Regions from separate parts of the Blautia massiliensis (ex Durand et al. 2017) genome, predicted to be linked through region 1. Evidence: predicted binding sites of a transcription regulator. Region 1 holds the regulator's gene; each other region holds the start of a gene.
What was found. Region 1 encodes Rex, which represses fermentation and respiration genes when NADH is low (regulators of the CRP and FNR family bind a similar motif). Its sites were predicted from a motif close to ATTGTTAANTANTTAACAAT; they were not measured.

Region 2: the regulator Rex is predicted to act here: its motif matches at 2,649-2,668, upstream of V9W66_RS03550 (iron-sulfur cluster assembly scaffold protein).
Region 3: the regulator Rex is predicted to act here: its motif matches at 1,703-1,722, upstream of V9W66_RS11985 (L-lactate dehydrogenase).
Region 4: the regulator Rex is predicted to act here: its motif matches at 2,522-2,541, upstream of pckA (phosphoenolpyruvate carboxykinase (ATP)).

The regions. Positions count from the first base shown of each region.
Region 1 covers NZ_CP146725.1:3,830,735-3,835,694, reverse strand. The annotation lists gene alr (alanine racemase) at 1-213, opposite strand, end outside; gene V9W66_RS18105 (NAD(P)H-hydrate dehydratase) at 210-1,727, opposite strand; gene V9W66_RS18100 (redox-sensing transcriptional repressor Rex) at 1,789-2,436, opposite strand; gene V9W66_RS18095 (ABC-F family ATP-binding cassette domain-containing protein) at 2,651-4,567, shown strand; gene V9W66_RS18090 (pyridoxamine kinase) at 4,598-4,960, opposite strand, start outside.
Region 2 covers NZ_CP146725.1:714,828-719,787, reverse strand. The annotation lists gene V9W66_RS03565 (DNA topoisomerase) at 1-1,098, shown strand, start outside; gene V9W66_RS03560 (UDP-N-acetylglucosamine pyrophosphorylase) at 1,095-1,763, shown strand; gene V9W66_RS03555 (TraX family protein) at 1,887-2,624, opposite strand; gene V9W66_RS03550 (iron-sulfur cluster assembly scaffold protein) at 2,871-3,563, shown strand; gene V9W66_RS03545 (GGGtGRT protein) at 3,604-4,614, shown strand; gene V9W66_RS03540 (aldo/keto reductase) at 4,840-4,960, opposite strand, start outside.
Region 3 covers NZ_CP146725.1:2,526,613-2,531,572, reverse strand. The annotation lists gene V9W66_RS11990 (Tex family protein) at 1-660, opposite strand, end outside; gene V9W66_RS11985 (L-lactate dehydrogenase) at 733-1,680, opposite strand; gene V9W66_RS11980 (FMN-binding protein) at 2,027-3,595, opposite strand; gene V9W66_RS11975 (penicillin-binding Tp47 domain C-containing protein) at 3,739-4,960, opposite strand, start outside.
Region 4 covers NZ_CP146725.1:2,894,698-2,899,657, forward strand. The annotation lists gene V9W66_RS13505 (YoaK family protein) at 1-186, shown strand, start outside; gene V9W66_RS13510 (DUF4866 domain-containing protein) at 202-957, shown strand; gene V9W66_RS13515 (threonine/serine ThrE exporter family protein) at 1,053-2,351, opposite strand; gene pckA (phosphoenolpyruvate carboxykinase (ATP)) at 2,711-4,315, shown strand; NiCo riboswitch at 4,612-4,792, shown strand.

The DNA.
Region 1 (4,960 bases):
CAGTGCCTCCTCTGCAGTAGCTGTTGCAAATCCCCAGATATAGTCATAGTCCTGGATCAGACGGGCAATAGCTCTGGCACCATGACCATAACCGTCCGCCTTGATCACAGCGATGATCTTTGTCCCTTCTTTGACATTTTTATGCATTTCCTCAAAATTGTGGGCAATGGCATCCAGTGATACCAGTGCTTTTACTCTCTCGTATTTTTTCATAATTCCGACTCCTCTTCACCTATAGCTAATGCCTTGGGCAGATATTCTATAATATCTCCTGCCAGCATACTGCGCTTTCCTTTTTCAGCGGCTGCAAGATCACCGCAAAGTCCGTGAAGATAAACACCTAACGCGGCCTTTAAAACCATGGGAGGCTGTTCCTCCGTTTTCAGATACATACATAACACTGCTGCCAGGATACCGGAAAGCACATCTCCGCTTCCTGCAGTTGCCATTCCGGAATTACCGGAAAGATTCAGATACATCTGGCCTTTCTCATCTGCGATCACCGTACATGCATCCTTCAATACGCACACAGAGCCTGTTTCCGCAGCACATTTCAGTGCAGTATCTGCGATCTTATGCTGGATCTCCTGGATCGTTCTGCCACTGAGCCGGCTCATTTCTCCGATATGCGGTGTCAGGACTACATGCTCTCCCAGATACTGATACCACTGTGGATGTGCAGCCAGAAGGTTCAGGCCGTCCGCATCCAGGATCAGCGGCTTTTTCTCCCGGGCAGCCGCCGTGAGAAACCACTGTTCTCTCTCACGGCTGGCCACTGATGTTCCAAGTCCCGGTCCGATCACGATCACATCACACCAGGATAGAAGCTGTTCATTGGATTCCTGATCAAAGCGGCTGCAGACCATAGCCTCCGGAAGGAGTATCTGCAGTGGGATCCTGTTGGCTTCCACAGTCTGGATCTTTACCATTCCCACACCGGCACGAAGTGCTGCACTGGCGCTTAAATAAGCGGCTCCGCACATTCCCTCACTTCCGGTCACAAAGAGCACTTTTCCGAAGGTACCCTTGTTTCCGCCGGGATCACGTTCCGGAAACAGCTTCAGATCTTTATTTTCCAGACAGGCGGCAGATGCAGTCACAGCTTCCTGCTCATAGATCCCGATATCGGCGGTAACGATCCTTCCTGCATACAGTCTTCCCGGATAAAAGCAAAGACCTCTTTTCCGGTAGGCAAATGTGACAGTCAGATCGGCGCTGAAGGCAATTCCCATTTCCAGGCCAGTATCTCCGTTCACTCCTGACGGGATGTCAACTGCGATCTTTTTGGCCCTCGCACTGTTCATCTCATGGATGATATCAGCATAATGCCCCTCGATCGGACGCGTCAGGCCTACCCCAAACACGGCATCTACTATAGTAGTATATTCACTCCACTGCGGGTTATTCACCTCCGGGACACGATAACCGGAAGCGATCTTATACTGAAGAGCGGTCTCTCTGGTCATTTTCTCTTTGTTTCCGACCATATAAAACTCTACCCGGATCCCCTTCAGATGGAACAATCTGGCAACAGCGATACCGTCACCGCCATTATTTCCGCTTCCGCAGACTACCAGGATCCTTTCGTCCTTCTGGAGACACTTTTCTATTTCCTCTACCACCTTCAGTGCTGCCCGCTCCATCAGAACCTCGGAGGGAACTCCGATCTCGCGGATCGTTGTGGAGTCCAGATCCTTCATTTCTTTGCAGGTAACAAGCTTCTTCATTCTGTCTTCTGCCTCCCCTCTGTCATAGAGAAAGCTGCCGTTTCCGGCAGCTTAACAATTCTTACTTATCCACATGTTCCTGCCTGTATTTGCTGAGATTATAAGACAGTGTCATCAGACTCTCGGAAAGATGAACGTTCTCTACGATCACATCATCCGGTGTCTCAAGATCAAGATGTGCAAAATTCCAGATTGCCTTGATCCCGTTCTCCACCAGAATATCTGCCATTTCCTTGGCTTTATTCTTGGGAAGTGTCAGGATCGCGATCTCCACGTTATTCTCTCTCAGGAAAAACGGAAGCTCACTGAGCATCTGGATCTCAAGTCCACGGACTGCGATGCCCTCAAGCACAGGATTTACGTCAAAGATACCAACCAGCCTGAACCCGCGCTTCTCAAAATCCACATAATTGGCAAGTGCCTGTCCCAGATTACCGGCACCCAGGATGATCATAGGATGAACGGTATCCAGTCCCAGGATCTTACCGATCTCTGTATAAAGATAGTGTACATTATAGCCATACCCCTGCTGCCCAAAACCGCCAAAATTATTAAGATCCTGACGGATCTGAGAAGCTGTGGTATGCATCTTCTTACTTAATTCATTGGAAGAAATACGTTCTACATTATCTTCCATCAGCTCTCCTAAGTAGCGGTAATAGCGTGGCAGACGCTTAATCACCGCTTTCGAGATTTGTTTTGTCTCCACGATAGTTTTCCTCCTTACCTTACACTAGGTTAATTATAACGAATTGACATTTTCCTGTCAATTAAAGTTGTCTATTCTGTACAAATTTCTTTTTATTTTTTCTAATAATTGATTTTTTCTTTGAAATCCCGGCAGTTTCCGTTATAATAGGTGGAGGATTTTTCCCTGTTCAGACATAAACAGGGGTGATTCTTTATACAGGAGGACAGTTTTTATGATTTTATCATGTCAGAATATATGCAAGGCCTTTGGCGAAAAAGTAATTTTAAATGATGCATCCTTTCACATTGAAGACCGTGAAAAGGCTGCTCTGATCGGATGCAACGGTGCAGGAAAGACCACACTGCTGCGGATCATCATGCAGGAGCTTTCTGCTGATTCCGGTACCGTGGTGCTTGCCCGGGATAAAAATATCGGCTATCTTGCCCAGTACCAGGATATCCACGGACATCATACCATCTACGAGGAGCTTCTTACCACCAAGCAGCACATCATCGATATGGAACGCCGTATCCGCAATATGGAACAGGAAATGAACACGGTGACCGGTGATGAGCTGAACTGTCTGATGGAAACCTATACCCGCCTGACCCATCAGTTTGAGCTGGAGAACGGATACGCTTACAAAAGTGAGCTGACCGGTGTCTTAAAGGGTCTCGGCTTCACGGAGGAAGATTATGACAAGCAGATCGAAACTCTTTCCGGCGGTCAGAAAACCCGCGTGGCGCTGGGCAAGATGCTTCTTTCCAAGCCGGATATCCTGCTTCTGGATGAGCCAACCAATCACCTGGATATGGAAAGCATCTCCTGGCTGGAAACTTATCTTCTGAATTATCCGGGAGCTGTTTTTATCGTCTCCCATGACCGTTATTTTCTGGATAAGGTGGTCACCAAGGTCATTGAGATCGAAGCCGGACAGACCCGCGTATACAGCGGCAACTACTCTGCCTATGCTCTCAAGAAGGCTCAGCTTCGTGACGCACAGTACAAGGCATACTTAAATCAGCAGCGGGATATCAAGCATCAGGAAGCCGTTATCGCAAAGCTGAAATCCTTTAACCGTGAAAAATCCATCAAGCGTGCGGAAAGCCGTGAAAAAATGCTGGACCGTGTACAGAGGATCGAAAAGCCTCTTGAGCTCCAGGACCGGATGCGTATCTCGCTGGAACCACGGGTGTTAAGCGGAAACGATGTGCTCCACGTGGAAGCGCTTTCCAAGGCTTTTCCGGGACAGACCCTGTTCTCCGATATCTCCTTTGATATCAAACGCGGCGAGCGTGTGGCACTGATCGGAAACAACGGAACCGGAAAGACCACCATGCTGAAGATCATCAACGGTCTTATTGAGGCAGATGCCGGCAAATTTTCCCTTGGTTCCAAGGTGCAGATCGGTTATTACGATCAGGAACATCATGTTCTGCATATGGACAAGACAATTTTCCAGGAGATCTCCGATACTTATCCGACTCTCACAGAGACCGAGATCCGAAATATGCTTGCCGCATTTCTCTTTACCGGAGAGGATGTTTTCAAGGAGATCTCCGCACTTTCCGGTGGAGAAAGAGGCCGTGTTTCCCTTGCAAAGCTGATGCTTTCCGAAGCCAACTTCCTGATCCTTGACGAGCCTACCAACCATCTGGATATTGCCTCCAAGGAGATCCTGGAGGAAGCACTGGTCAGCTACACCGGTACAGTCCTTTATGTATCCCATGACCGTTACTTTATCAATCAGACTGCGACCAGGATCATGGAGCTGACAAACCAGGCAGTGGTAAATTACATCGGTGATTATGATTACTATCTGGAAAAGAAGGAAGAGCTGACCAGTACCTATGCACCGGGAAGCACTTCTCCGGAGGCACCTGCCGAAGAAAAATCGGTTTCCGAGAACAAGCTTTCCTGGCAGCAGATGAAGGAAGAACAGGCAAAGAAACGAAAACGGGAAGCCGAGCTGAAAAAAGTCGAAGCCCGTATCGAAGAGCTGGAAACAAGAGACAGCGAGATCGACGAAACCATGGTCCTTCCGGATGTCTGCACCAATGTAGCGGAATGTACAAAGCTGAGCCGCGAAAAAGCAGCCATCGCTGAAGAACTGGAAGAGCTTTATGAAAAATGGGAAGAGCTGGCCTGACGGTCAGCTCTTTTTTATCCCCTTATTTTTTTACGGAAGCAGCATGCCGAGATGCTGTTCAAAGCATACACCATCGTTACGGTCTGTTCCTTCCTCCACCGCATCCCGGATCGATGCCGAGATAAAATCCACGGCCAGCTCTGCACAGGTTTTCATGGAATATCTTTTTACCAGCCCTGCACTGAGCACGGATGCAAAAAGATCTCCTGTCCCGGAATAGCTTCCGCCGGATTTCTCTGCAAATACCCAGGAGCTGTTTCCGTTTTCCAGGACAAGATTCCCCATTTTCAGAGGCTGCCCCTCATCCCTGTGATCCACTCCGGTGATCACAACGGCAGGAAGTGAAAATTTCCGGGCAAGTCCGCACCCGATCTCCCGGATCTCTTCCATCCG
Region 2 (4,960 bases), 960 kb from region 1:
ATCAGTCCGGACGAGACACTCCGGATCGTACAGGAACTTTATGAGAAGAAGCTGGTGACTTATCCGAGAACGGATGCCAGAGTTCTTTCCACGGCAGTGGCCAAGGAGATATACAAGAATATATCCGGTCTTCGAAATTATCAGCAGGCCGGTGCTGCGGCGGCAGAGGTTTTGGGGATGGAATCCTGGAAAAGCATTGCAAAGACCAGATATGTGAATGACAAGCAGATCACAGACCATTATGCGATCATTCCTACCGGTCAGGGATTGAATGCGCTGGGAAGCGTGTCTCTTACTGCGCAGCGTGTGTACGAGACTATTGTACGGAGATTTTTGTGTATTTTTTATCCGCCGGCCGTTTATCAGAAGGTGAGTCTTGTGACGAAGCTGGACGGCGAGGCATTCTTTTCATCCTTTAAGGTTCTCAAAGAAGAAGGCTATCTGAAGATCGCCACCAATTCTTTTTCGCGGAAAAGGGCTTCAGACAGTGAGAAAAACGGAAATGGAGAGGAAGACGAGGTTTCCTGTGATACTGTGCTCCTGGAGGCGTTGCAGAAGCTGAAAAAGGGTGATATACTTCCTGTGAACGGTTTGAGTATCAAGGAGGGTGAGACTTCACCGCCCAAACGATACAATTCCGGTTCCATGATCCTTGCCATGGAAAATGCAGGACAGCTGATCGAGGATGAGGAGCTTCGAGCCCAGATCAAGGGAAGCGGGATCGGCACCAGTGCTACCCGTGCCGAGATCCTGAAGAAGCTTTTTAACATCAGATATCTGGCACTGAACAAAAAGACCCAGGTGATCACTCCAACGCTGCTTGGGGAAATGATCTTTGATGTGGTAAATTGTTCTATCCGGCAGCTTCTGAACCCGGAGCTTACGGCAAGCTGGGAAAAGGGGCTCACCTATGTGGCAGAGGGCAGCATCACGGAACAGGAATATATGGACAAGCTGGAGCATTTTGTGCGGGTACGTACCCGGCAGGTGGAGGCAAGCAATTATCAGTATAACCTGCGGCAGTTTTTTGATGCGGCCGCTGTAAACTACAGGAAGCCGGAGCGAGCTTCCGGACAGGGAGGAAAGAGATCATCATGATGAAAGATTTTACTATCAGCAATATGCTGGATCTGAATGAGACCATTGCAGCAGAGCTTTTTGAGGGAAAAACCTATCCGTGGGAGGTTCTTCCGGAGATCGGAGATTTCATTATTAAGCTGGGAAAAACACTGGATCCTTCTGAATATGAGGAGAAGGGCGAAAATGTATGGATCGCAAGATCTGCTACAGTTGCGCCGACTGCAAGTATCACCGGACCGGCTATCATTGGCAGAGACGCCGAGGTGCGCCACTGTGCATTTATCCGCGGTAAGGCTATCGTTGGTGAGGGAGCAGTTGTGGGAAATTCCACAGAGCTTAAGAATGCAGTGCTGTTTAACAAGGTTCAGGTTCCTCATTATAATTATGTTGGAGATGCTGTGCTGGGATATAAGTCCCACATGGGTGCCGGATCGATCTGTTCCAACGTAAAATCAGACAAGAAGCTGGTTGTCGTAAAAGACGGGGATGAAAAGATCGAAACCGGTCTTAAGAAATTCGGAGCGATGCTCGGAGATCATGTTGAAGTCGGATGCGGTTCTGTGCTGAATCCCGGTACTGTGATCGGACGGAATTCTAATATCTACCCGCTGTCACCGGTACGTGGATGTGTTCCTGCAGATTCCATTTATAAAAATTCAAAAGAGATCGTAAAGAAAAAATAAGAAACAGATTCTTCTGGATACGCATTTAGGCTGCACTTTTGAGAGAGTGCAGCTTTTTTTGATGGGGTGATGGATGCAACAGTATTGGGCGTGGAAGGATGAACCGACCGGGAGCGGGCGGGATCAAGATAAAAACAAAAGCTGTCGAAGTATGACCAGTCCTATAATATGGACTGGGTAAAACCAGTAAAAGAAATATTTTGCTGATTTTCCGCGGATGAAGCCTCTTTTTCCATTGTACAGGTTAATGGACAGAAAGGCAAAGGAGGCTCTCCATTCATAGTAAAGCCAGCAGCTTCCGAGGATTGCCTGGCCTGGCTTATCGTTTCGCATATAGTACATGATCAGCAGGAAGATATACCCCCGCCATCCATAGTCTGCTTTCAGAAAAATGGAAACAACAAGCAGTCCCAGGATGCAGAAAAGCTGCATCGAAGGTCTGGTCTGGAAATATTCGATGGCACAAAAGGCCAGATATCCGAGGAAAAGCGTGAAAAACACATTTTGTCTTTCGTAACGCAGCGTATTTGTAAACATCAGATTCCACGGAATTTCTGAGAGCAGCGCAAAAAGAAGGAGATTTCTTCCATAGAGGAACCGGCTCCGCGTATGCCGGAAGCCTTCCAGCAGGAGAAAACAGAAGATGGGAAAAGCAGCTCTTCCGATATCGCGGAAAATAAGATATACATTATATTCTCTGCCGAAAAGCGTAAACAGGATTTTCTGTGCGGGCTGATACATACTGAGCAGCACAGCTCCGATATGATCGATCAGCATGGTGATGACCGCGATCATCTTCAGAGCGCTTCCGCTGAGAATGCGGTATTTTTCTGGAAAAACAGAATCCACAGATGCATTCATGAAAAATATACCTCCAGAGTTAAACTTGCTAATATATTATCACATACATACAGTAGTTGCCAGAAATATTTGACAGTTAGGCATGCAATACAGCCGGAATAACTGCCAATATTATGCGTTTTATGGCAAAATTTTATCAAATATGACTGGACGAAACAACGGTTTTGTGAGAAAATAGCCGTAGGGTGTTATCGAACTTTTTTTCTCAATAACATCGGTCAATCTATACTTGAAAGGAGTTTTAAAATGATTTATTCACGCGAAGTAGAAGAAATGTGTCCAGTGGCACAGGGCGTACATCATGGTGCCGCTCCGATCCCGGAAGAAGCAAAATGGGTTCAGGCAAAAGAAGTAAAGGATATCTCCGGATTTACACACGGTGTTGGCTGGTGTGCTCCGCAGCAGGGTGCTTGCAAGCTTTCCCTTAACGTTAAAGAGGGAATCATCCAGGAGGCACTTGTTGAGACGATCGGATGTTCAGGAATGACTCATTCTGCAGCTATGGCTTCTGAGATCCTTCCAGGACTTACCGTTATGGAGGCACTGAACACAGACCTTGTATGTGATGCAATCAATACAGCTATGAGAGAGCTTTTCCTTCAGATCGTTTACGGACGTTCCCAGTCTGCATTCTCCGAGGACGGACTTGCAGTAGGCGCTGGTCTTGAGGACCTTGGAAAAGGACTTCGTTCTCAGGTTGGTACAATGTATGGAACTCTGAAAAAAGGACCTCGTTACCTTGAGATGGCTGAGGGTTATGTTACAGGTATCGCTCTTGATGAGAACGATGAGATCATCGGATATCAGTTCGTAAGCCTTGGAAAAATGACTGACTTCATTAAGAAAGGTGATGACCCGAACACAGCATGGGAGAAAGCAAAAGGTCAGTACGGCCGTGTTGCAGATGCTGTTAAGATCATCGACCCAAGAAAAGAGTAATTACACTTCGTAAGGTAAAAATATCAGGAGGTTACAGGAAATGGCTTTATTTGAATCATATGAGAGACGAATTGACAAGATCAATTCTGTTTTAAACAGCTATGGAATCGCTTCTATCGAAGAAGCTGAGAAAATCACTAAAGACGCAGGACTGAACGTTTACGATCAGATCAAAGGCATTCAGCCGATCTGCTTCGAGAACGCTTGCTGGGCTTACACAGTAGGTGCAGCTATCGCGATCAAAAAAGGCTGCAGAAGAGCCGCTGATGCAGCTGCAGCTATCGGAGAAGGCCTTCAGGCTTTCTGTATCCCGGGATCCGTTGCAGACACACGTAAAGTAGGTCTTGGACATGGAAACCTTGGAAAGATGCTCCTTGAGGAAGAGACAGACTGCTTCTGTTTCCTTGCAGGACATGAGTCTTTCGCAGCAGCTGAGGGTGCTATCGGTATCGCTGAGAAAGCAAACAAAGTTCGTAAAAAACCTCTTCGTGTTATCCTGAACGGTCTTGGAAAAGATGCTGCTCAGATCATCTCCCGTATCAACGGCTTTACATATGTAGAGACAGAGTATGATCCATATAAGAACGAGGTTAAGGAAGTATTCCGTAAATCCTATTCTGAGGGACTTCGTGCAAAGGTTAACTGCTACGGCGCTAACAGCGTTCCGGAAGGTGTTGCAATCATGTGGAAAGAGGGCGTTGATGTTTCCATCACAGGAAACTCCACAAACCCGACTCGTTTCCAGCATCCGGTAGCAGGAACATACAAAAAAGAGTGCAATGAGAAAGGCAAAAAATACTTCTCCGTTGCTTCCGGCGGTGGTACGGGACGTACACTTCATCCGGACAACATGGCAGCAGGTCCTGCTTCCTACGGTATGACTGATACACTTGGACGTATGCATTCTGACGCTCAGTTCGCAGGATCTTCTTCCGTACCGGCTCACGTAGAGATGATGGGTCTTATCGGCGCTGGAAACAACCCGATGGTTGGTATGACAGTTGCTGTAGCTGTTTCCGTACAGGAAGCTGCTGACGCTGGCAAGTTCTAATAAAACCTTTTTAATTAAAGAGTCAACAAACCTTGAAAGTACCGTAGTTCCAAGGGCTGCGGTACTTTTCTTAATTTTGATCGTAAAAAAGAAGATGTAATTTGAGTCAGTGTGAGAAGTCTTGAAAATGGTAAGATAGGCAACAGGTAGGTAACAAGTAGGTAACAAGTAGGTAACAGAGCGAAGGAAACAAAAAGAAGAGCCGATCACAGTCCCTTTCATTGATTAAGAATTAACGATATCATCAATCTTCTTAAGTTCTTCATCTGAAAAATCAGTATGTCCGATTATCTTGATATTATCAAGAATCTGCTCAGGTTTTGAAGCTCCAATTAGGACACTTGTT
Region 3 (4,960 bases), 1.3 Mb from region 1:
AAGGACACGATGACCTGCAAGCTTTTTCACCGGCTCCTCAAAGTCATAATACATCTCGTATACAGACTGCTCCTTCTCATCTCTTGCGGTGGAACATATAGTTCCCTTATCCATTGTTCTCTTACGGATACTGATACGATAATCTGCTTCATCAGAAATATGTTCTGCAATGATATCTCTGGCACCGCTGATGGCCTCTTCCACAGTTTTGACTTCTTTTTCCTCAGAAAGAAATGCTTTTGCCTCTTCTTCAAGAGGTTTCTTCGTCATCTGGAGAAGGATGATGTCAGCCAGAGGTCCCAGACCTTTTTCCCTGGCGATGATGGCACGTGTACGGCGCTTCGGGCGGTACGGACGGTAAAGATCCTCTACCACAACGAGTGTCTGCGCTGCCTCGATCTGTTTCTTCAGCTCCGGAGTCAGCTTGCCCTGCTCCTCGATGCTGCCCAGAACCTGGGCCTTTTTATCCTCAAGATTTCTTAAATAGGTAAGTCTCTCATTAAGATTACGAAGCTGTTCGTCGTTCAGTGTACCGGTTGCTTCCTTACGGTATCTGGAAATAAAAGGAATGGTGCAGCCTTCATCGATCAGCTTAACCGCTGCCTCGACCTGCCATTTCTCAACGTTCAATTCTCTGGTAATTACCTGAATAATATCCATTTTTATCTTTCTCCCGTTGTTTCAAATTTGCCTGAGGCTGCTTTTTCCTCTTTACACAGCTTCTGACATTTATCAAAGATCAATCTGTGCGATCACGTCCTTCAGAGCATTGGCGCTTGCATGAAGCTTCTCTGTCTCCTCCTCGGTCAGCGGAACACGAACGATACGTTTTACACCTTCCGGTCCGATAGAAGCCATGGTGCTAAGACATACGTCTTCAACACCGTACTCTCCGTGAAGCATGGTTGATACACTGACTATTGTATCAGATGCTGCAAGAAGAAGCGAGCAAAGTCTGCAAACAGATACGGCTACCGCATAAAATGTAGCACCCTTCTTGGCGATCACAGTTGATCCTGAAGTATGAACATACTCCAGAACCTCTTCTCTGTCAAGTGGCTGCAGATCTTTCTGATCCTCATGAACGATCTTGTCAAACTCATCAAGGGTCGCACCTGCAACAAAGGCTCTGGACCACGGTACAAAGGAAGTATCTCCATGCTCTCCGAATACATAGGCGTGGATGTTTTTCTCAGATACACCGTAGTGCTGAGAAAGTCTGCAGCGGAGACGGGCCGTATCCAGGGCGGTTCCGGAACCAAGGATCTGATTTTCCGGCAGTCCGGAAAGCTTTGCAAATGCATAAGTCATAATATCACATGGATTACTTACGATAATATAAAGCGCTTTGGGAGCCACCTTTACGATCTCCGGAGTAATACTCTTCATAATGTTGACGTTGGTCTGTGTCAGCTCGATGCGAGTCTGTCCCGGTTTTCTGGCAATACCGGAAGTGATGATCACAATGTCAGAATCTGCAGCATCCGGGTAATCTCCTGCCACGATGGAGATCGGCTCACGGAAACTGGTTCCCTGCTCAATATCCATAACCTCACCTTCAGCCTTATCTTTGTTAATATCGATCAGAACGATCTCTGATGCAATACTCCTCTGTGATAAGGTATAAGCGATAGTTGCTCCTACACTTCCTGCCCCGATGATCGTAATTTTACTGCTCATATTTGTTCTCCTTTCAGCGTTGTTTGTCATTTTAATAACAACTTTAATTACACACATTCAAACATAACATAAAACATTGCCCTGTGCAATAAAATTTTTATTGTATTTCTCAGATTAATCCCCGCTAATTTGCATTTTAAATTATTTAAACTGCTTATATTTTCTGATATTTTTCCTATTATTCTGTATACATTCCTGTTATTTTTTTATCGATTTATAGAAGCAATTTCAGAAACCTGGCAAAAAACCTCTGAACTTCAAAAAAATCAAGAAGTCCAGAGGTTTCTTTCACCTCTTATTATTGGCTTAGATTCAGATGTTTATAGCTGTTCCAACGTTCACCCGGTTAATTCTTTGCCTGGGCAAGGGCCTTTTGTGCAGCGTCCAGGATCCCTTCGGAGGAATATGTGGCTCCGCTGACAGTATCGATCCCATCCGCCGACTGGTTTGCCATGATCTGAGAATAGATCGTGCTCCATGCAGGATCAAAAAATTCCGGTGTATCCTGATTTGTCTGCTCAATGGATACGATCTGGCCTCCTGAGATCGTAATTGTCAGATATGTTTTTCCTCCATATCCAAAAGCCGAGCCTATATACGTTCCATCTCTGTACCTTCCCACCGGTTCCGGTGCTTCCGTTGGCTCCGGTGTTGCATCCGGCATATCTGTCCCTGGTGTTGGAGTTACATTGGGTTTTTCAGGAACCGGCGTCGGGGTTGCTGCCGGCGTCTCTGTTGGCTTCGGTGTGGCTGTTGGTTTCGGCGTTGCCGTAGGTTTCGGTGTGGCTGTTGGTTTTGGTATCGGTTTCTTTGTAGGAGTTGGTGTGGGTTTCTTTCCATACTCCGGATTAACCGCTTCTTTGAGGGCTTTTTTTACAGCATCCAGAATCCCATTGGAGGAATAGGTTGCTCCGCTGACTGCATCAATATCATCCACAGAATCTGTACCGATGATCTGTTCTTCCAGCACGCTCCATGCTTTTTCAAAAAACTGCTTTGTGTCCGTATTTTCCTGTTTCAGAGCTTTGATCACTCCATCCTTGATGGTCACAATTACTTTCACGTCTCCATTGAAGCCCTTTGCCGAAGCTGTATATTTACCATCCAGATATTTTTTGGGACTGTCCGGATCTTCCGGTTCCTTTGTAGGAGATGGTTTTTTTGTAGGTGACGGAGCTGATGTCGGAGTTGGTAAAGCAGTTGCCGCAGGTATAGGGGTGACCTGCTGGCTGTTTCCATCTGCCGCTGCCTGGGAGAGGGCATTCTGAACTGCCTGGATGATTCCGTTGGAGGAATAGGTTGCTCCACTTACTGCATCTACATTCGGTGTATTTCCGGCGATCATCCTGCTGATCACACCCTGAGCTGACGCAAAATACGACGCGGTTTCTCCAGATGCCTCCAGAATATCTATAGCTGCAATCTTTCCACCGCTGATTGTTACTCTCACGCGGATCGTCCCGCCAAATCCGGTTCCACTTCCTTCATACGTACCGTCCTTATATCCATTTGCCGGAACGCTTGCTACCGGTGTCTGCGTGGTTCCCTGTCCTGCGGCGCCGGCATTGCTTTTTGCAGATTCGGAAACCTTTCTTGTACCGGAGCTTTTTTTCGCTGCTGTTTTTTTTGAACTTTTTTTAGATAAGCTTTTCTTTTTTGTTGTACTGTTTTGCTCAGCTGTGCTGTCAGAAACAGTATTTTCTTTTTCATACCCGAAATATTTTTCCAGCTCTGAAGCGGACATTACGGTCGTCTCTGCCTGCCCGACTGCTTCTGTCTCTCCATCAGAGTCCTTCGCCTTTATGCCTGAAAACACAAGCGCCGCAATCACAGCAGCTACAGGGACCAGCTTGGTCCAGGGTATCTTCGGAGTATTTTTTTCCTCCTGCTTTTTATCTTTCAGATCTTTTTCCATGCTTCCTTACTCTCTCCTCTTTTCTTGCGGCCTCTGTCAGACATTGCTCTTCAGAAATCAGCAGACCTCTGCCGCAGACATTGCTCTATGTCTGCGGCAGAGGCTCCCGGATATCTGTGCTCGCATTCGGTTCAACAGCGAAATTATTTAACTGTTACCACAAATTTCTTTGTAATTCCGTTGCATTTCACTGTGATCGTTGCTTTACCTTTTTTGATTCCCTTTACAACACCCTTGCTGTTTACAGCTGCAACTTTTTTATTGCTGCTTGTATATGTAACCTTGCCTGCAGGTGCTGCTTTGGATCTGATGGTTGTTGTTTTACCTTTTTTGATCGTTGCAGAAGATTTTACAAGACTGAATGCAGGATTCTTGACAACTACTTTGCAGGTTGTCTTCAGGGCTCCTGCCTTTGCTGTAATCGTAACGGTTCCTGCTTTAATTCCTTTTACAACACCTGTTTTACTGTTTACGGTTGCAACCTTTGTGTTGCTGCTTGTGTATTTTACAGCTGCAGATGGTGTTGCAGTTGCTTTTACAGTTGCTGTTTTTCCTTTGTAGATCGTTACGGAAGCCTTTGCGAATTTAATTGTAGAAGCTTTTACTGTTACCTTGCAGGTTGCTGTGGCATTTCCGACCTTTGCTGTGATAACTGCTGTTCCGGCTTTTACGCCTTTCACAACACCCTTGCTGCTTACTGTTGCAACCTTTGTGTTGCCGGACTTAAATGTTACTGCTGCATCGCTGTCATTTGTTGTTGCCTTAAGAGTCGTTGTTTTTCCTGTATATACAGCTGCTGCTGTCTTATCAAGTGTAACTGTTACCTTCTGAAGCTCTTTCTCTGCTCCCTGAAGATGTTCAAGTGCTTCATTTACCTCAGCCTGACTTGCATCTGTTTTTGCAAGAATGTCTTCTGCTTCCTGAAGCTCACCGGCAAAGGATTTCCAGGTTGCAATTGTGTAATCCTTCTCTGCCAGAGCCTTTGCAGCTTCCACTTCCTTTTTAAGACTTGTAAAATCAGTTGGCTCCATTGTAGGATTTACGATATTCTCTGCAGTTGCCTGGAAGCTGTAGGTATAGTCATTATATCCGAGAGCATACACTGTCAGTTTCCAGTATCCTGTTCCGTCTGTTCCTCCCGGAAGCTTGCAGCGTGCAGATTTTGTAAGTCCAAGCTGGATTCCCATTGCTTTATGCATCCAGTTATCTGCGGCAAACTTGGTTCCATAAGAAGCGAGGCATTTTGTATATGTGGAATCATCTCCATAATAATCCCAGCGTACAGCCTGCATATTTGCACCAAGATCGCCATAATTTCCATTGAGATCCACACGGAGGAATTCGCCGTAGCTTCCGCTTGCGGCT
Region 4 (4,960 bases), 940 kb from region 1:
CGTGAAAAACGTCCGGAACAGCTGAAGCAGGCTCTTTATTATTTCGGAATAATTTTCTTTTTTGCCATTGGAGCCGGTGGCGGAGGAAATCTGTCCATGAGGCTGGGGATCCCGGCAATCTGGGTATCGGATGTTTTGCTTCTGATCAGCTTTATTCTGATGTTTTCCAGTAAACATAGAGATTAGAAAGGGTGAGGAATTGTGGAAAACAGTACATTATTCCCAAGAGAGGAAAAGGTGGAGCTTTTATTTGAAAAGATCCTGAAGGATCCGGAGGCGTGCAGACGGCTGACGGAGACCTTCTATGAATCCATGGATGCGGATACAGACATAGAATGCGGATATCTTCCTCCGGAAAAATTCGCCTATGCATTGCTGGACGCATATAAAAACCGTGATTTGACTGCTCTCCTTATGGCGATCTGCCAGAACAGTATGTTTGATCTTCTGCGAAATTCTTTTCTGGCACCGTTCAGGTTCAATGCAGATGGACAGGAGAATCCGGTATTTCTCACAGATGAAAAAGGAAATTTTCTGCGGGAAAAGGGAATCCATGTAAGTGACAGGGATTACGACCGATTTCGCAGGATATACAGGGAGAAACCTGGTGTAAAGATGTATCTGGCGTATGGCTACCGGAAACGACATGCCTATCATGAATCTACCATGGAAGTAGAAGAGTACAAAATGGGCGAACATATCGGTGTGCTGCTGGTGTATGAGCTTCCGGACAGCGTAAAGGAAAAGGAAACGGAGGCACAGGCCTATGCGGCTGTATGGGATATCATGATGGCAATTCAGAAGAAGCTTCCAAGAGCTTTTGTGTATTATGGGCAGGATTCTGTGGAGGATGGTGGCAAACGTTATGACGGACTGGGCGTTTTTCTACCCATCCATAAATTTGCGGACCGCCTGGAAAAAATGATCGGGATCGCTGATGAGATCGTAATGAAATAGAGTGTACAAAAAAGGACTGCTTTTGTATTGCTCCGGTTGTCAGAAGGATAGCTAATGACCGGAAGCTACAGAAAGCAGTCCTTTTTGTATGCCCGTCAGGTGCAGTAGCGGAACATTTTGTCTGTAAGAATCCTGGCGAAAATAAGGCCCAGAGGAAGAGCAACGATGATCAGGATCGCAGCTGCAAACCAGGAGGCGGAAACATTCAGGGACATGATACCCAGATTGTAGATCGCCCGGTAGAGATAAAGCCCGGGAACCATGATCACAATGGATGGTACGGTAATGGAAATCCTGGGATATCCCACTTTTGTTTTGATGAGGGAAGCCAGAAGTCCGGCTGACAGTGCTCCGAGAAAAGCTGCGGCGGCAGGTGGGAAACCGGCAAGATCAACAAGCTCCAGCCGGAAGGTGTTGGACAGTGCACCAATGAAAGCGGCAGCTGCGGCAAGTCGGAAAGGACTGTTGAACATGACTGAAAAACCGAATACCCCGCAGAAGCTTGCCAGAAGCCGGAACAGGATCCTCTGAGCTGCCGAAAGATTCAGAGGCAGGAAATCCACAGGCCTCAGATGAAGAAGCAGTGCCATCAGCCAGGCAGAGACAGCAGCCACCATTACAACAATAATGGCGTAGGCCAGTCGTTCCAGACCGGAACGCATATCCAGCTTGGCAAGGTCGATCCCGCTTGTGATAAACGGAAAGCCCGGAATGATAAACAGCATGGAACAGATGTATCCGGCCTCATGCTGGACGGAAATGTGGAACAGAAGCTCTGCCAGCTTCAGGAAGCCTGCATATACAAGACAGGCTGAGGAAACAGAAACTGCAATGCACATAAACAGAGTAAAATGATGCTTGCCAAGCTTGCAGCGGATGGCGTTTCCGATGCCTGCGCCTGCAAAAGCCAGGATCATTTCCAGCGGGCCACCGCCCAGAAGAAAAGTAAATGCACCACAGGCCAGTGCAGAAGCCAGTCCCAGGGCTGCAGGGGAATAAAGCCCGTGGATCCGCTCGATCTCATCTAACTGACTGTGCAGTGCTTCACCGCTCATATGGATACCCTCCGCAGGAAAATCACTGACAAAATGTTCCAGCCTGTTCAGTCTGGAAGTATTTACGCCGGTGGTAGTCAGACTAAGTGCATGGGAAAAACTGCTCTCACCGTCAAAGCAGGTGTAGCTTACAGACATCAGTCCGATATCTGCGGAACAGGTGATACCAAGTGCTTCTGACAATGTATTCATGGAACTCCGTACCCGCCAGGCACCGGTCCCACAGGAGAGAAGCATCATGCCTGTACGGCCGATCAGGGAAGCTTTTTCGGAAAGAGAAGCCTCGGTGATGGGCTGGCTGTTCCTGGCGCTTACGTAGTTGTGCCAGGGGATTTTCATATGATTACGTTTAACCGGAATATCTGACACAGAAATCACTTCTTTCTATATATTAAAATAGTATAGTTATTATTATAAATATATATAATAACTATAATCAGATATATTGTAGCCATTATTCTGAAAAAGTCAAGCGTAGATGAAATAAAATCTGACAGTACTAAAACGCCACTGTTAAAGATTTATCATTTTTTTGCGGAAAATGAATTTTTTTGGTTGCTTTTACGTACAATTTATGTATAATTGTGGGTAAGGAAATAGGAATGTCCAATAATTCCATTCCTGTGGCAGGATGACGAAAACCTGCAATAGTAGGTGGCTATCATAATTACTATTAAAGAAGAGAGGTAAATGTTAAGATGGCAAAAATCGATTTAACAAAGTATGGTATTACCGGAACAACTGAGATCGTGTACAATCCTTCCTACGAGACATTATTTGAGGAAGAGACCAAACCGGAGCTTGAAGGATTTGAGAAGGGTAAGGTCAGTGAGCTTGGTGCTGTCAATGTAATGACAGGTATCTACACAGGACGTTCCCCTAAAGACAAATATATCGTTATGGATGAGAACTCCAAAGACACAGTTTGGTGGACATCCGATGAGTACAAGAACGATAACCATCCGGCAACTCAGGAAGCATGGAATGCAGTTAAAGATCTTGCCAAGAAGGAGCTTTCCAACAAGAAACTTTTCGTAGTAGATGCATTCTGCGGAGCTAACAAAGACACACGTATGGCTATCCGTTTCATCGTTGAGGTTGCATGGCAGGCACACTTCGTAACAAACATGTTCATTCAGCCGACAGCTGAGGAGCTTGAGAACTTTGAACCGGATTTCGTTGTTTACAACGCATCCAAGGCTAAAGTTGAGAACTACAAAGAATTAGGACTGAACTCTGAGACAGCTGTAATGTTCAACATTACAAGTCGTGAGCAGGTTATCGTTAATACATGGTACGGCGGAGAGATGAAGAAAGGTATGTTCTCCATGATGAACTACTATCTGCCGCTGAAGGGCATCGCTTCCATGCACTGCTCTGCAAACACAGACCTTAACGGAGAGAATACAGCAATCTTCTTCGGTCTTTCCGGAACAGGTAAGACAACACTTTCCACAGATCCTAAGCGTCTTCTGATCGGTGATGACGAGCATGGCTGGGATGACAACGGAGTATTCAACTTCGAGGGTGGATGCTACGCCAAGGTTATCAACCTTGACAAAGAGTCTGAGCCGGACATCTACAATGCGATCAAGAGAAACGCTCTTCTTGAGAACGTAACACTTGATGCTGAGGGCAAGATCGACTTCGCTGACAAGAGCGTAACAGAGAACACACGTGTTTCTTACCCGATCAACCACATCAAGAACATTGTTCGCCCTGTATCTTCTGCACCGGCAGCGAAAGAGGTTATCTTCCTGTCTGCAGATGCATTCGGCGTACTTCCTCCAGTATCTGTCCTGACACCGGAGCAGACACAGTACTACTTCCTTTCCGGATTCACAGCTAAACTTGCTGGTACAGAGCGTGGAATCACAGAGCCTACTCCTACATTCTCCGCATGCTTTGGACAGGCATTCCTTGAGCTTCATCCGACAAAATATGCTGAGGAGCTCGTTAAGAGAATGGAGAAGAGCGGTGCGAAAGCATACCTCGTTAACACAGGATGGAATGGAACTGGAAAACGTATCTCCATCAAAGATACTCGTGGTATCATCGATGCTATCCTTGACGGATCTATCCTTAAAGCTCCGACAAAGAAGATCCCATTCTTCAACTTCGAGGTTCCGACAGAGCTTCCGGGCGTAGATCCTGCAATCCTTGACCCACGTGACACATATGCAGATGCTGCAGAGTGGGAGACAAAGGCTAAAGATCTTGCTGCAAGATTCGTTAAGAACTTTGCTAAATATGAAGGAAATGCAGCTGGTAAAGCACTCGTTGCAGCCGGCCCGCAGGCATAATCAGTCATTCCAACTGAATACAGACCGTAGACTTAACCGGGAGCGGATTTATCCGCTCCCGGTTTTTTGACAAACAACGGAGGATCTGTTATTTGATATAGAACTGTGCAGTGCGAAGCATGTTTCCAGACATGGAATAAACAGAAAGTTGAAGATATCTACCTGTAAAATAAAAAACTTTGGCTTGACTAACATAAGGTTCATGGTGTATCCTTTCTGAGAAGTTAAGCGGGAGACCCGTAAGACTGCAAAAATTCTCTTTGCACTGCATTACATTCGAACAGGATGCGAGATCAACAGTACAAACTGAGCAGGCGATGCTTTTCGGAATCGAAAATATTTATCGAAGGCATGGGGCCGGGCCGCAGGAAGCGGCAGCGGATATGGATTTAAACGTAATTGCAAAGAACCTGCATTCACGGAATATGAGGTGAAGCAGAATGTGACTTTGCTTTCAGACATATCTGCGGGACAGTGTATGTTTCGCAGGTATGTCTTTTTACTGCAAAATATGGATGGAACAGAAGGTAGAAGCTGGGATATCCCTATACAGAAAAGAAAGAACACCGGCGAAAAATCGCACTGCAGCGAGTAGTGAAGGAACCGCCGGTTTTTTCACGGAAAATGTTGTGCCATAAGAAGAAC